3 regions of the Robertmurraya sp. genome follow, and region 2 is predicted to be linked to each of the others. Evidence: riboswitches for the same ligand, from Rfam matches in the RefSeq annotation. Region 2 holds a riboswitch; each other region holds the start of a gene.

The links. A riboswitch is a leader RNA that binds a small molecule or an ion and turns the genes downstream of it on or off. The one in region 2 is predicted to bind thiamine pyrophosphate.
Region 1: it holds a riboswitch for thiamine pyrophosphate, as region 2 does, so the genes downstream of both, ACGLXV_RS09135 (ABC transporter substrate-binding protein) here and ACGLXV_RS23745 (thiazole synthase) in region 2, are expected to answer to the same signal.
Region 3: it holds a riboswitch for thiamine pyrophosphate, as region 2 does, so the genes downstream of both, thiT (energy-coupled thiamine transporter ThiT) here and ACGLXV_RS23745 (thiazole synthase) in region 2, are expected to answer to the same signal.

Annotation. Positions count from the first base shown of each region.
Region 1 is NZ_JAKFCQ010000069.1:21,699-25,986, forward strand. Features, by position in the region: gene ACGLXV_RS09120 (ABC transporter ATP-binding protein) at 1-452, opposite strand, end outside; gene ACGLXV_RS09125 (ABC transporter permease) at 439-1,212, opposite strand; gene ACGLXV_RS09130 (thiamine-binding protein) at 1,209-1,502, opposite strand; gene ACGLXV_RS09135 (ABC transporter substrate-binding protein) at 1,514-2,509, opposite strand; TPP riboswitch at 2,612-2,722, opposite strand; gene ACGLXV_RS09140 (peptide chain release factor 3) at 2,913-4,288, shown strand, end outside.
Region 2 is NZ_JAKFCQ010000189.1:54,824-59,111, reverse strand. Features, by position in the region: gene thiE (thiamine phosphate synthase) at 1-554, shown strand, start outside; gene thiD (bifunctional hydroxymethylpyrimidine kinase/phosphomethylpyrimidine kinase) at 575-1,390, shown strand; TPP riboswitch at 1,396-1,492, shown strand; gene ACGLXV_RS23745 (thiazole synthase) at 1,594-2,364, shown strand; gene thiH (2-iminoacetate synthase ThiH) at 2,374-3,489, shown strand; gene ACGLXV_RS23735 (LuxE/PaaK family acyltransferase) at 3,503-4,288, shown strand, end outside.
Region 3 is NZ_JAKFCQ010000055.1:29,517-33,804, forward strand. Features, by position in the region: gene ACGLXV_RS06715 (methyl-accepting chemotaxis protein) at 88-1,779, shown strand; TPP riboswitch at 1,869-1,967, shown strand; gene thiT (energy-coupled thiamine transporter ThiT) at 2,029-2,625, shown strand; gene ACGLXV_RS06725 (divergent polysaccharide deacetylase family protein) at 2,722-3,498, shown strand; gene ACGLXV_RS06730 (VanW family protein) at 3,552-4,288, opposite strand, start outside.

The DNA of each region.
Region 1 (4,288 bases), on a different contig from region 2:
AAACATATGATGGGCTGGGGACTTAACAGTGCCCGTAAAAATGCAACCCTTTGTTTCATACCTCCTGAAAGTTCGTGAGGAAAAGCATTTCTATACTCCAGTAGCCCCGCTTTCCGCAGCATCTCCATAGCCGTTTCGTAATCCTTTTTAGCTTTCAGCTCTTGGCCAAGAACGACATTTTGAATGATTGTTCTCCAAGGTAGTAAGGAAGGGGTTTGGGGCATATAACTAATATGTCCTCTGTTACCTGTAATGTCATTTCCTTCGAGTATAATGGACCCTGCATGTGGAGCCTCCAGGCCACCGATTAACTGGAAAATCGTACTTTTCCCACTTCCGGAGGGACCAAGAATCGTTACGAACTCCCCGTTCTTAATAAAGAGGTTGAGATCATGTAAAATTTGTTTATCTCGATAAGAAAAAGATACATTTTGTAATTCAAGATGCTCCACGATTTTTCCCCTCAGCTTTCCAACGAATAATAAATCTCTCCAACCAATTAATCATGATAAAAAATAACAAACTTAATGCCATAATGAGAAATATGGCAACAAACACGCGATCTGTTCGAAACGATGAGGAAGAGAGTGTCATATAGACTCCAATACCATTTTCTGATCCTAACCATTCAGATATAACCGCTCCCATGACACTGTATGTCGCTGAAATTTTCAGCCCTGAAAAGATCGAGGGAAGGGCAAACGGAAACTCGAGTTTCCAAAATAACTGTCGTTTTGTTGCTCCTGCCATTTGCATATAATGGAAGAGCTCTGGAGCAACCTGGCGAAATCCATCCATGGCTGAAATCGTTATTGGAAAGAAACAAACCAGAGTGATTACAATTAATTTTGGTAATAGGCCGAAGCCGAACCATATAACAAGAAGTGGAGCAAGTACGATAATGGGTATATTTTGCGATAAAATGAGAAGCGGATATAAAGATTCTTTTAAAAAAGGGATATTATGTAAAATAAAGGCAGTTAACAGACCTACGGTAACCCCAGAAACAAAACCTAGTAAAATAAGCTGAATGGTGGATATAAGATGTACAGAGACACTGCTCCAACCATTTATGAGTTCGTTAAAAATTTGTGATGGAGTTGGGAGCAGCCAAGATGGAACTTGAGTCATTCTTGCGGTGAATTCCCATCCAATGAATAAAAGGAGGAGAACAAAAATTGGTCTCCACCCTTTTTGTAGTTTTTTTATCATGAACGATATTTCTCCGTAAGTGTATCCATTTTTATTCCAGATGGTTGATAAAGAATCTTCACCTGCGAAATAACATTGCTGCTTCCCATTTCAATCATCTTTTCATTCATTTTCGAAATCACTGCAAAAAGTTCCTGAAGATCACCCTCCATAGTTGTTTCCAAGGGATGAACCTCATACTTTACTCCTGACGCATCAATAATGGCTATTGCTTCATCTACGTAAGGAATCACATTTTCACCGTTTTTTGTCTTAGGGATAATTTGTATACTAACAAGCGCGTTTGCCATATGACCAACTCCTATTGTGGTAAAAATTCATTTGTAAAGGCTTTTTCTGCATCTAACTCTGATTCTAGCAACCCATTTTCAAGCATCCAAGAAGCATAGTTTTCCCATACTTCTAAACGTTGCTCACCCCATTGGTCTGCATCGTCTTGATATTTGGTAGCAAGCCATTCCTGACTTTTCTTAACAAGCTCTGCGTCAAGCTCAGGAGCAGCTTTGATTAGGACGTCCGCCGCATCGGAAGGATTGTCGATAGCAAATTCATAGCCTTTTGAAGCCGCTTTAACAAAAGCTTTTACTGTTTCTGGATCGTTGTTAATCATGTTTTCACTAGTTGTTAACACAGGTGTATAATAGTCTAGCTTTTCGGAGTAATCGGTTAGATAGACCATATTTATGTCTTCTCCTCGTAATTCCGCTTCCACGCCTGTCCAACCGTAGTATATCCATGCAAAGTCAATATCACGTTCAACAGCGGTAAAGAAGTCCGCATCGCCTATGTTTACAATATTCACCTTTTCTACATCTGCTTGTTCCTGCTTCATAAGTGAGTCGATGACGGATTCTTCAACAGGTGAACCCCAACCACCATATGTTTTTCCTTCAAAATCCTTAGGAGATTGAATATTTTTAGATGCCGGTGATGCGAAACCAGATGTGTTGTGTTGAATGACCGCAGCTATAGAAACAAGCGGTACCCCTTGGACTCTAGCCTGTGTAATGCCCTCTTGATAACCTACACCAAAGTCTGCTTTCTCAGAAGCAACAAGTTGGTCAGCACCAGCCTCTCCAGGCATCTGAATGGTCACATCAAGACCTTCCTCTTCAAAAAAGCCTTTTTCTTTTGCAACATATAGCCCTGTGTGATTTGTATTTGGAGTCCAATCAAGAACGACAGTCACTTTTTTTAAGTCAGCGCTTGATTCCTCCTGTTCTGTTTGTTGTTCATTTGTTCCTGAACATCCTGCGAGTAATACAGAAGCTGCAAATGCAGCTATCCACTTTTTCATTACCTTCTCCTCCAATGGTAAAAGTAGGGACATGACCTGAACCTCTAGACGACAAAAAAACGCCCAGTTTTTGAACCGGGCGCATATGTTTAAACAAATTTATTGTCTAAAGAATATGTTCCCTACGCTGGTATCATCCAGATCAGGTTCAAAGGGTCAGCATCTATTGGATGCACTCTCAACCGGTCTTCACCGGTCCCCCTACAATTCTTACCTATTTAGTTTCATTTCTATCTCATTATAGCAGAAATTATTTTCTTGAAAAGGAAGAACTTTCTTGAATAAATGAACATAATGATAGGTTTGTTATTGCTTTTGTAAAGAACACATTGCAAACTTCATACAGTCACGATAAGATTGAAGTTATGGATGAATTTGTGTAAGGAAAGAAAGGAATTTCATAATGGCAAAAAATTTTAAAGATGATGTACAATCGCGTCGCACATTTGCGATCATTTCCCACCCGGATGCTGGGAAAACAACATTAACAGAAAAGTTATTGTTATTTGGTGGAGCGATTCGTGATGCGGGAACTGTAAAAGGAAAGAAAACGGGTAAGTTTGCAACGAGCGATTGGATGGAAATTGAAAAACAACGTGGTATTTCCGTTACGTCGAGTGTAATGCAATTTGATTATAATGACTGTAGAGTGAATATTCTTGATACACCAGGTCACCAAGACTTCAGTGAAGATACGTATCGTACTCTTACAGCTGTTGATAGTGCGGTCATGATTATCGATTCAGCAAAAGGGATTGAGGAGCAGACCTTAAAGTTATTTAAAGTGTGTCGAATGAGAGGTATTCCGATTTTTACCTTTATCAATAAGCTTGATCGTCAGGGGAAATCTCCATTAGAACTTTTAGCTGAGCTAGAAGAGGTTATGGGGATAGAATCATATCCGATGAACTGGCCGATCGGAATGGGGAAAGAATTTCTCGGTATATATGACCGTTTCTACAAGCGAATTGAACAATTCCGTGTGGAAGAGGAAGAACGATTTATTACATTAAATGAAGATGGAGAAATAGAAGGAGATCATAGACTAAAGCAATACTCCTTATATGACCAAACGTTGGAGGAAATTATGCTATTAAATGAAGCGGGAAATGAATTTTCTCGTGAAAGAATAGCAAATGGGGAACTAACACCTGTATTCTTTGGTAGCGCCTTAGCGAACTTTGGTGTTCAGACTTTTCTAGAAACCTATCTTCAATTTGCTCCTGCACCTCAAGCTCGGGAATCTACAGAAGGGAAAATTGATCCATTATCAGAGGATTTCTCAGGCTTTATTTTTAAGATTCAAGCAAATATGAATCCTGCTCACAGGGACAGAATTGCCTTTTTACGTGTATGTTCAGGGAAATTTGAAAGAGGGATGACAGTCAATATTCCACGCTTAGGAAAGCCAATGAAGCTTTCTCAATCAACACAGTTTATGGCTGATGACAGAAACACGGTTGATGAAGCGGTTAGTGGAGATATTATTGGTTTGTACGATCCAGGTACGTATCAAATTGGAGATACATTGACAGTTGGAAAAAACAACTTTCAATACGAAAAGCTTCCTCAATTTACTCCTGAACTCTTTGTTCGGGTTTCTGCTAAAAACGTAATGAAGCAGAAGTCTTTTCATAAAGGAATTCAGCAACTCGTTCAGGAAGGTGCCATTCAGCTCTTCCGTACGGTTCGAACAGATGATTATTTGTTAGGGGCCGTTGGTCAACTCCAATTTGAGGTGTTTGAGCATCGGATGAGAAACGAGTACAACGCAGAAGT
Region 2 (4,288 bases):
TTGAAGGTGGAATAACGTGTTTTCAATATCGAGAAAAAGGGACCAGGTCTCTTGGAGAAATAGAAAAGTACGAGCTTGGAAAAAAACTACGAGAACTCTGTGGGAAACATAGGATCCCATTTATCGTCAATGATGATTTACCACTCGCTATTGCTCTTGATGCTGATGGAGTTCATGTTGGCCAGGACGATGAAAATGCAAAATATATAAGGGAGACAATCGGTCCTAACAAAATTCTTGGTGTATCCACTCATACGGTTGAAGAGGGACTTCAAGCTGTTCGAGACGGAGCTGATTACTTAGGAATTGGACCGATATATCCTACGATTTCAAAAGAGGATACCGAAAAGCAACAAAACTTGGATATTTTTACTAAATTTTGTAACACAGGAATCTCTCTGCCTCTAGTTGCAATTGGTGGAATTAATTCTACCAACGGAGAAACCGTTATGAAAGCAGGAGCAAATGGCCTAGCGATCATTTCCGATATTTGTCGAGCCAGTCATATCCCAGAGCATACCAAGCTTTTACGTAGATTAGTTGATGAATTTTAGTCAAGGAGAGGTCATTCACTATGGTAAATAAGGCATTAACCATTGCAGGTTCAGATAGTGGTGGAGGGGCTGGCATACAGGCCGATCTGAAGACATTTCAAGAATTAGATGTGTACGGAATGTCTGTGATAACAGCCGTAACCGCACAAAACACAACAGGGGTACAAGGTGTCTATTCAGTTCCTTTGGAAGGAATTCAAGAACAACTCCAATCGATTGCTGAAGATTTGCGTCCAGATGCGATCAAAACCGGGATGTTATTTAACAGTGACACCATTGAGGCGGTTGCGAGATTTATAGAATTTTATGAGATGAAACACATCGTCGTAGATCCAGTGATGATTGCAAAAGGTGGAGCTTCACTTTTACAAAACGAAGCAGTAAAAGCATTAAAAGAAAAATTACTGCCACTCGCGACTATCGTTACACCAAATATTCCAGAAGCAGAGGTGCTTACAGGAATAAAAATTGAGACGATGGATGACCGAAAGCAAGCAGCAAAATTGCTTCATGTCATGGGTGCTGAATCAGTCATGATTAAGGGCGGCCATGATCAAGGAAGTGAAGAAATGATTGATCTTTTATTTGATGGACAGCAATTTCACACCTTTACTTCGAGTCGGATTTCTACAAAAAATACTCATGGCACAGGCTGTACCTTTTCCGCTGCGATAACCGCACAACTTGCAAAAGGAAGATCGATTGTTCAAGCGGTACAAGTGGCAAAAGACTTTATTCAGGCAGCCATCGAGGAGGATCTACACATTGGATCCGGTCACGGTCCAACCAATCATTGGGCTTACAAACGAAACAAAGCAAAAATCGGAATGAAATAAAATATGAAATTAGCTAGGGGTGCCTAAAGGCTGAGAGGAATCTTTCCAACCCTTGAACCTGATTTGGTTAGAACCAACGTAGGGAAGCAATCATTTTGCATGAGCTGTAATACGAGGAAAAGCTCTATGTAAGAATGTGAAGACTTGCCAAGATTGGGAAGTCTTTTTTATTTATCCAAAACAAACCAATAGGAGGAACTACAATGACCGACTTATTAACGATTGGAAACACGCAGCTACATAACCGACTACTAACAGGAACAGGCAAATTTTATAATCACAAACTTATGAAAGAAGCACTAACCCAATCCGGTTCACAAGTTGTTACTGTCGCTTTAAGAAGAGTCGACCTGAATGCTACTGGAGAAGAGAACATTCTAGAAGACATTCCGCAAAATATGATTTTGCTTCCGAATACGTCGGGAGCGAGAACCGCAGACGAAGCGGTTCGAATTGCCCGACTTGCAAGAGCAGCCGGTATGGGCAATTGGATTAAAATCGAAGTCATTTCCGACCAAAAGTACTTGCTTCCTGACAATTACGAAACGGCTAAGGCAACTGACATCCTAGCAAATGAAGGGTTTGTCGTTCTACCTTATATGAGTCCTGACTTAATGGCAGCAAAAGCGATGCAAAATGCTGGAGCAGCAGCCATCATGCCACTTGGATCTCCGATCGGTTCAAATCGTGGAATTCGGACGAAGGAACTGATCCAAATTTTAATAGAAGAAATGGAGCTTCCAATCATTGTTGATGCAGGAATCGGAAAGCCATCTGAAGCAGCCGAAGCGATGGAAATGGGGGCAGCCGCTGTACTGGTAAATACAGCCATTGCTACAGCTAAGGATCCCATTGAAATGGCCATTGCCTTTGATCTAGCAGTCAAGGCTGGAAGGAAAGCCTACCTAAGTGGAGTAGGACCGACGACAACGACAGCACAAGCGTCATCTCCATTAACAGGATTTTTAGGGTAGGTGAGTGAAATGTCATTTTATGATGAATATGTTAAAGTGAAAAATTATCCATTTGACCACTTTTTTTCCACCATCACCACTCAAGACGTAAAAAAGGTTTTACAAAAAGAGAGACTTCATACAGAAGACTTCTTAATTCTTTTATCTCCAGCAGCTGAACATTGTTTAGAAGAAATGGCACAAATCGCTCATAACCGTACCGTACAGCATTTTGGCCGTACAATTCAATTATACGCACCACTATATTTAACCGATTATTGTGTGAACAAATGTACGTACTGCAGCTTTAGTATTGATAACGACTTTCCACGTAGAAAACTGACATTGTCTGAAATTGAAGAAGAATCGAAGGCGCTTGTCAAAATGGGCTTACGCCATATTATCCTGCTAACGGGAGAATCTCGCCTACATTCCTCAGTCGATTATTTGTGTGAAACGATTGATGTGATGAAAAAGTATTTTTCTTCTTTATCCATTGAGATACAGCCATTAGACACGGAAGAGTACCGAACGCTAGTTGCTCGTGGCATTGATGGATTAACCGTTTATCAAGAGGTGTACAACGAAGAAATCTATAAAGAGCATCACTTAAAGGGACCGAAACGCAATTATCGCTATCGACTAGATGCACCAGAAAGAGGTGCCAAAGCTGGCATGAGATCCGTCAATATAGGAGCACTACTAGGAATGGATGAGTGGAGAAAGGAAGTCTTTTTCACTGGACTTCATGCTCAGTACTTACAAAAAAATTATCTTGAAACGGATATTGCTCTATCATTTCCTCGAATTCGGCCAAACCTTGGTGGCTTTCAACCAAAGGTCGATGTAACAGATAAAAATTTGGTTCAAGCAATGCTCGCGTCCCGTTTATTTTTACCACGTGCAGGCATGACTCTGTCAACGAGAGAAAGTGCGGAACTAAGACGTCACTTACTTCCATTGGGAGTGACTAAAATGTCTGCTGCCTCATCAACCGTTGTTGGGGGATACGCTAATAAAGAACACACACATAGTCAATTTGAAATATCGGACAAAAGAAGTGTGGCTGAGGTAAAGGAATCACTAAGAGAACTTGGCTACCAACCTGTCGTAAAAGATTGGGAAATACTGACACATTCATCATAAGGAGAGCCACATCATGCACTATGAAGATATCAAGCAAAGAATTCTCACTTTTATTGAAGATGAAGAAAAAGATTCATTTGATTCATTAGCTTTACAGGTCTTCGCCTACCAGTACGAAAATAATCGTATTTACCGGAAATTTTGTCGATCAAGAAAGGTTCACCCATCGATGGTTGAATCGTATCAGCAAATTCCTCCTGTACCAGTAGGTGCTTTTAAGGAGGCGGACATTGCTTGTACACCGATTGAAGAGGCGGAGACGTATTTTCAAACAAGCGGAACGACAAGTGGAAAGCAAGGGAGAAATTTCCACCGTGATTTAGAGGTGTGGACTTCCTCGATGAAAACTCATTTTGAAGAAAATATCATGAAAGACAATTGCCGTGTGAAAATGGCTATACTATTTCCTCATCCAACGGAAATACCCAATTCCTCTCTGGCACAGTATTTGTATACAGCCATTCGCGACTACGGAACAGAGGAGAGTGTATATATCGCCAGCAATGGGACGTATGATTTCGAAAAGCTTGTCTCGTTCATTGAAGAATCTGAACGCACGAACACCCCTGTATATTTGTTGGGGGCTACGTTTTCCTTTATCCATTTTGTTGAGTACACGAAAGACAAAAACCTTCAATTTCAATTACCAAAAGGGAGCCGTTTAATGGATACAGGTGGTTCTAAGGGTCGATCCATCGAAATGAGTTCAGATCAATTTAAACAAATGGTAGCAGAAGCGTTTAACTTACCCGTTGAGGATTGCGTGAACATGTATGGAATGACTGAGCTAAGCTCTCAG
Region 3 (4,288 bases), on a different contig from region 2:
CTTTTCATTTGAAATAAAACGCTTCCATATCAAAAGAACTATTGTTAATATAGGTATAAAGTACAACCTATATATGGGGGAGCAATCATGAATATCACTGTTCGAAAAAAAATTATAGGTAGTTTTGTTATTGTTTTATTTATGTTAGTAGTTGTAGCAAGTGCTGGGATTTTTCAACTTTATTCAGTAAACAATACGTATCAATCATTCTTAAAAGAAGAAGTAGGTCAAAAGCTAGAAGTGAAAAATCTCCAAGAGCAAATGATTAGAAAATCAGCAGCCGTTCGTAGCTTCCTACTTACTGGAGAAGCTGATTATCTTACAGAATACGATGAGGCAGTAAAGAGCTTTGATAACTCTATGAAGAAATTAAAAACAACAATCACTGATAAGGAGTTATTAAATACGTTAACTGCTCTTGAGGAAATGTCAAAAAATGATTCGAAGTTTGCTCAAGACCAAATACAAATGAAAAAAGACAATGATGAATTAGGTTATTTAATTCTAGCAAAATCAACTGCACAAACGTTAGGTATGCAGTTTAATGCAAAAGTAAATGAACTTCTATCTATTCAGGAAAAACATTTAGACCATGCGAGTAGCTTGACCACCAAAAAAATAGATGGAATTGTCACAATCATGATTGTTATAAGTGTATCTGCGATTCTTGTTGCATTAGCACTAGCGACAATTATAAGTCTACAGATTGCAAAACCAATTGTTCATGCATCTAAGGCTATTGAGAAGGTTGCAAGCGGAGACCTTTCTATTGATGAGATAAAAGTGAAGAATAAAGATGAAATAGGGGCAATGATACAGTCTGTCAACTTAATGGTTTCTGGATTAAGAGAAGTAGTTGTTCAAGTTAGAGATTCATCAGCTCAAGTTGCAGCTAGTAGTGAACAACTAAGTACAAGTGCGCAGGACAGTACTCAAGCAAGTGAACAAATATCTCATATTGTTGAACAAAACTCTGAGGGTATGGATCTGCAACTGCAACATTTAACCAAAATTCACGCATTAATTGAAGAGATGTCTAGCAATATAAATTTGATTACAAAAAGTAGTGAAAAAATGCTCGTCACAGCTGATAATACGTTTCAAGTTACAGATCAAGGAGCTTTATCTATCGAAAAAGTTGTTAACCAAATGAATCTTATCAATGATGGAGTGATGAATGCTTCAGAAATCATTCGTCAGTTAGGAAGACGCTCGAATGAAATTACTTCTATCCTAAATATGATTACCACGGTTGCAGATCAGACGAATTTGCTAGCCTTAAATGCCGCAATCGAAGCTGCAAGAGCAGGTGAACATGGCAAAGGATTTGCTGTAGTTGCTGACGAAGTAAGAAAGCTCGCGGAGGAATCAAAAAAATCAGCTGATCAAATTACAAAAATGATTACTTATATCCAATCTGAGACGGAACTAGCCGTTTCTGCAATGGAAGAACAGTCTCACAAAGTATCTGAAGGATTCGAATATGGTCAGGATGCAAAGAAAGCGTTTGCTCTTATTGGAGAGTCAATGGGAGACGTAATTGAAAAGGTATCAGACGTTTCATGTGCCATTGAGCTACTAAGCATGCATAGTACAAATGTCGTACAAGCAATTGACGAGGTAAAAGGAATCGCAGAAGAAAGCGTTGCAACCACTAGAGAAGTAGCAGCTGGAACAGAAGAAAACGTTGCTACCCTCCAAGAAGTAACCGCAAGTGCTCAAGACCTATCAGGTATGGCCGAAACCTTACAGAAGCTAGTTCGTCGATTTAAAATATAAACATAAAAGCATCTAGTTCCATCTAGATGCTTTTCTATTTAATTTTATATGATATAATGAAAACGAAATTATAAACAAACTACATAAGAAGAAACCACAAGGGGAGCGTTATGCTGAGAGTGAACGTTTGTTCTGACCCTTCGAACCTGTTAGATAATTCTAGCGCAGGGATGTGGACTGACTGAATTTTTTGTGCAATCATGTCTATCTACGCTCTCCTTGAGGTTTCCAAAAAGGGGAGATTTTTTTATGGGAAACAAACGATTAATCATGATGATTGAAGCATCTTTTTTTGCAGCCTTTGCATTAATTCTAGACCTTCTTCCATCAATCAAACTATCGCCTAATATTTCCATTTCATTTGCGATGCTACCAATCTTAATTATTGCTTTTAGATGGGGATTCGTTGCTGCAACCGCTTCTGGCTTTTTATGGGGACTATTACAAATTGCTATGGGTGATGCTTACATACTAACTCCGTTACAGGGCTTCATTGAGTATTTTCTGGCCTTTGCGTTTATTGGATTTGCAGGTTTCTTTATGAAAAAAATTCAGATAGCACTTAAAGAAAATAAGAAGAAAGCCCTTCAATGGATCATAGTTGCCACATTTGTCGGAAGTGCGGCTCGTTATTTTTGGCATTTTATCGCAGGATTTTTATTCTGGGGAGAATATGCACCGGATGGGATGTCTCCATTCTTATTTTCACTAGGCGTGAACGGTGGTACAATGATTGGGGCAGCCATCTATTGTTCCGTTATTTTATTCTTATTAGTGTCTAGCTCACCAAGATTTCTTCTCCACAAAAGGGTTTCCACTTCAGAGACCGTGAAAAAAATATCGTAATCCAACACTCGTCCATTGTTTTGGGCGAGTTTTTTGTATGGTTTTTCCTCAATGAGAGAAACTATCCCAATAACTAACATTCAAATGGAGGATTTTATGAAAAAAACTTCATTTATCATTTTTTTGGCCATTTTTACACTATTCCCTCATCATGGGCATGGCCAGGAAATGAAAAAGGCAGCTATTATTATTGACGATTTTGGCGGTGGTGTGGGAGGTGTAAAGGATTTTCTAGAAGGTGATGTGAGAATAACGGCGGCTATTATGCCTTTTAATGAACTTTCTAAAAAGCATGCAGAATGGGCATATGAAAATGGCTTAGAGATTATGGTACATTTGCCTATGCAGCCAAAAAAGGGAAAGGCCTCTTGGTTAGGACCGAAGCCAATAACGAATGACTTATCAAAGGAAGAAGTAAGAAAGAGAGTCATTGATGCTATCGATAGTGTTCCTCATGCTATGGGATTAAATAATCATATGGGCTCGCTTGTCGTTGAAAATGAGGAGATTGTCAGAGTTATTGTCGAAGTGGCAAAGGAAAAGCAGCTATATATTGTAGATAGTGCAACAAGTCCAAAATCCAAATTCGAGGAAATCACTGAAGAATTAAATGTACCTTTTATTAAGCGAGACGTGTTTCTAGATGATATCTGTTCTGTAAATCAAGTCAAAAAACAAATGCTTATTCTTGCAAGGATTGCGGAGAGCAGGGGAACCGCTGTTGCCATTGGACATGTTGGTACATCAGGGAAGGTATGCTCGTTAGGTGTTACTGAGTCAATGCCTGAATTTAAGCAGAAGCATATAAAGGTCGTCCCGGTATCCGAACTGTTATCTGATTCCATTCGATCAAAGTATTTTCATCTATATTAAAAGTGGCTGTCCAGTGGGTGGGATCCTCCCATTCATCGGACAGCCCTGTTTTTTTATTGATACATGCTTGGTACTTGATTATGTTCAACATTCACATCGTCTGAAGTATACAAAAGAATGGATACGGAACCCCCTCTCACTTTTGAACGTATTAAGATAGGATGCTTATAGTTGTTCATAAACACAAAGTCGGGCCCATACCAGCTGACTGTTGCGTCCCGACCTGGAGGAACATAAGGGACTCGTTTAGAGTGGGAATATCGTTTCACGATTTTTAACCCTGCTCGATCCACTGCATTAAAGAGTGTAGAAGACACTTGGCAAATGCCTCCGCCGACCCCCTCAGAAAGCTCACCTCGAACAATAATGGGAGCTGGCATATAGCCGCGTTCTTTTGTCCGTTGACCAACCACCTCATTGAACGAAAAGGTCTGACCTGGAAATAGGACGTAGTTATTTATCGCCTCAGATGATTTTCGTATATTGTTTGTTCTTGAGGTATTGTAGCTATTGAAATAAGTGACATAATATCCGATCGCTTGTTGTCGAATTCTTGACAATAACTCACTATCGACCTCTGGGTAAATCGGTTTTTTAGGTACTTTAAGCGTTTTAGCCCCTTTACTATAAAAATAGGAGTGATATAGGGTATGAAATGCTCTCTTATCAAGTTGATATCCCAGCTGCTCTGGCTGTAAATTTCCATGTTCATCAAGAATAGCATTTTTCGGCTCTATGTATACTTGTTGGGAAAGTTCAGCAGTTAAGATGTCAAGATGATGCAAGTCCA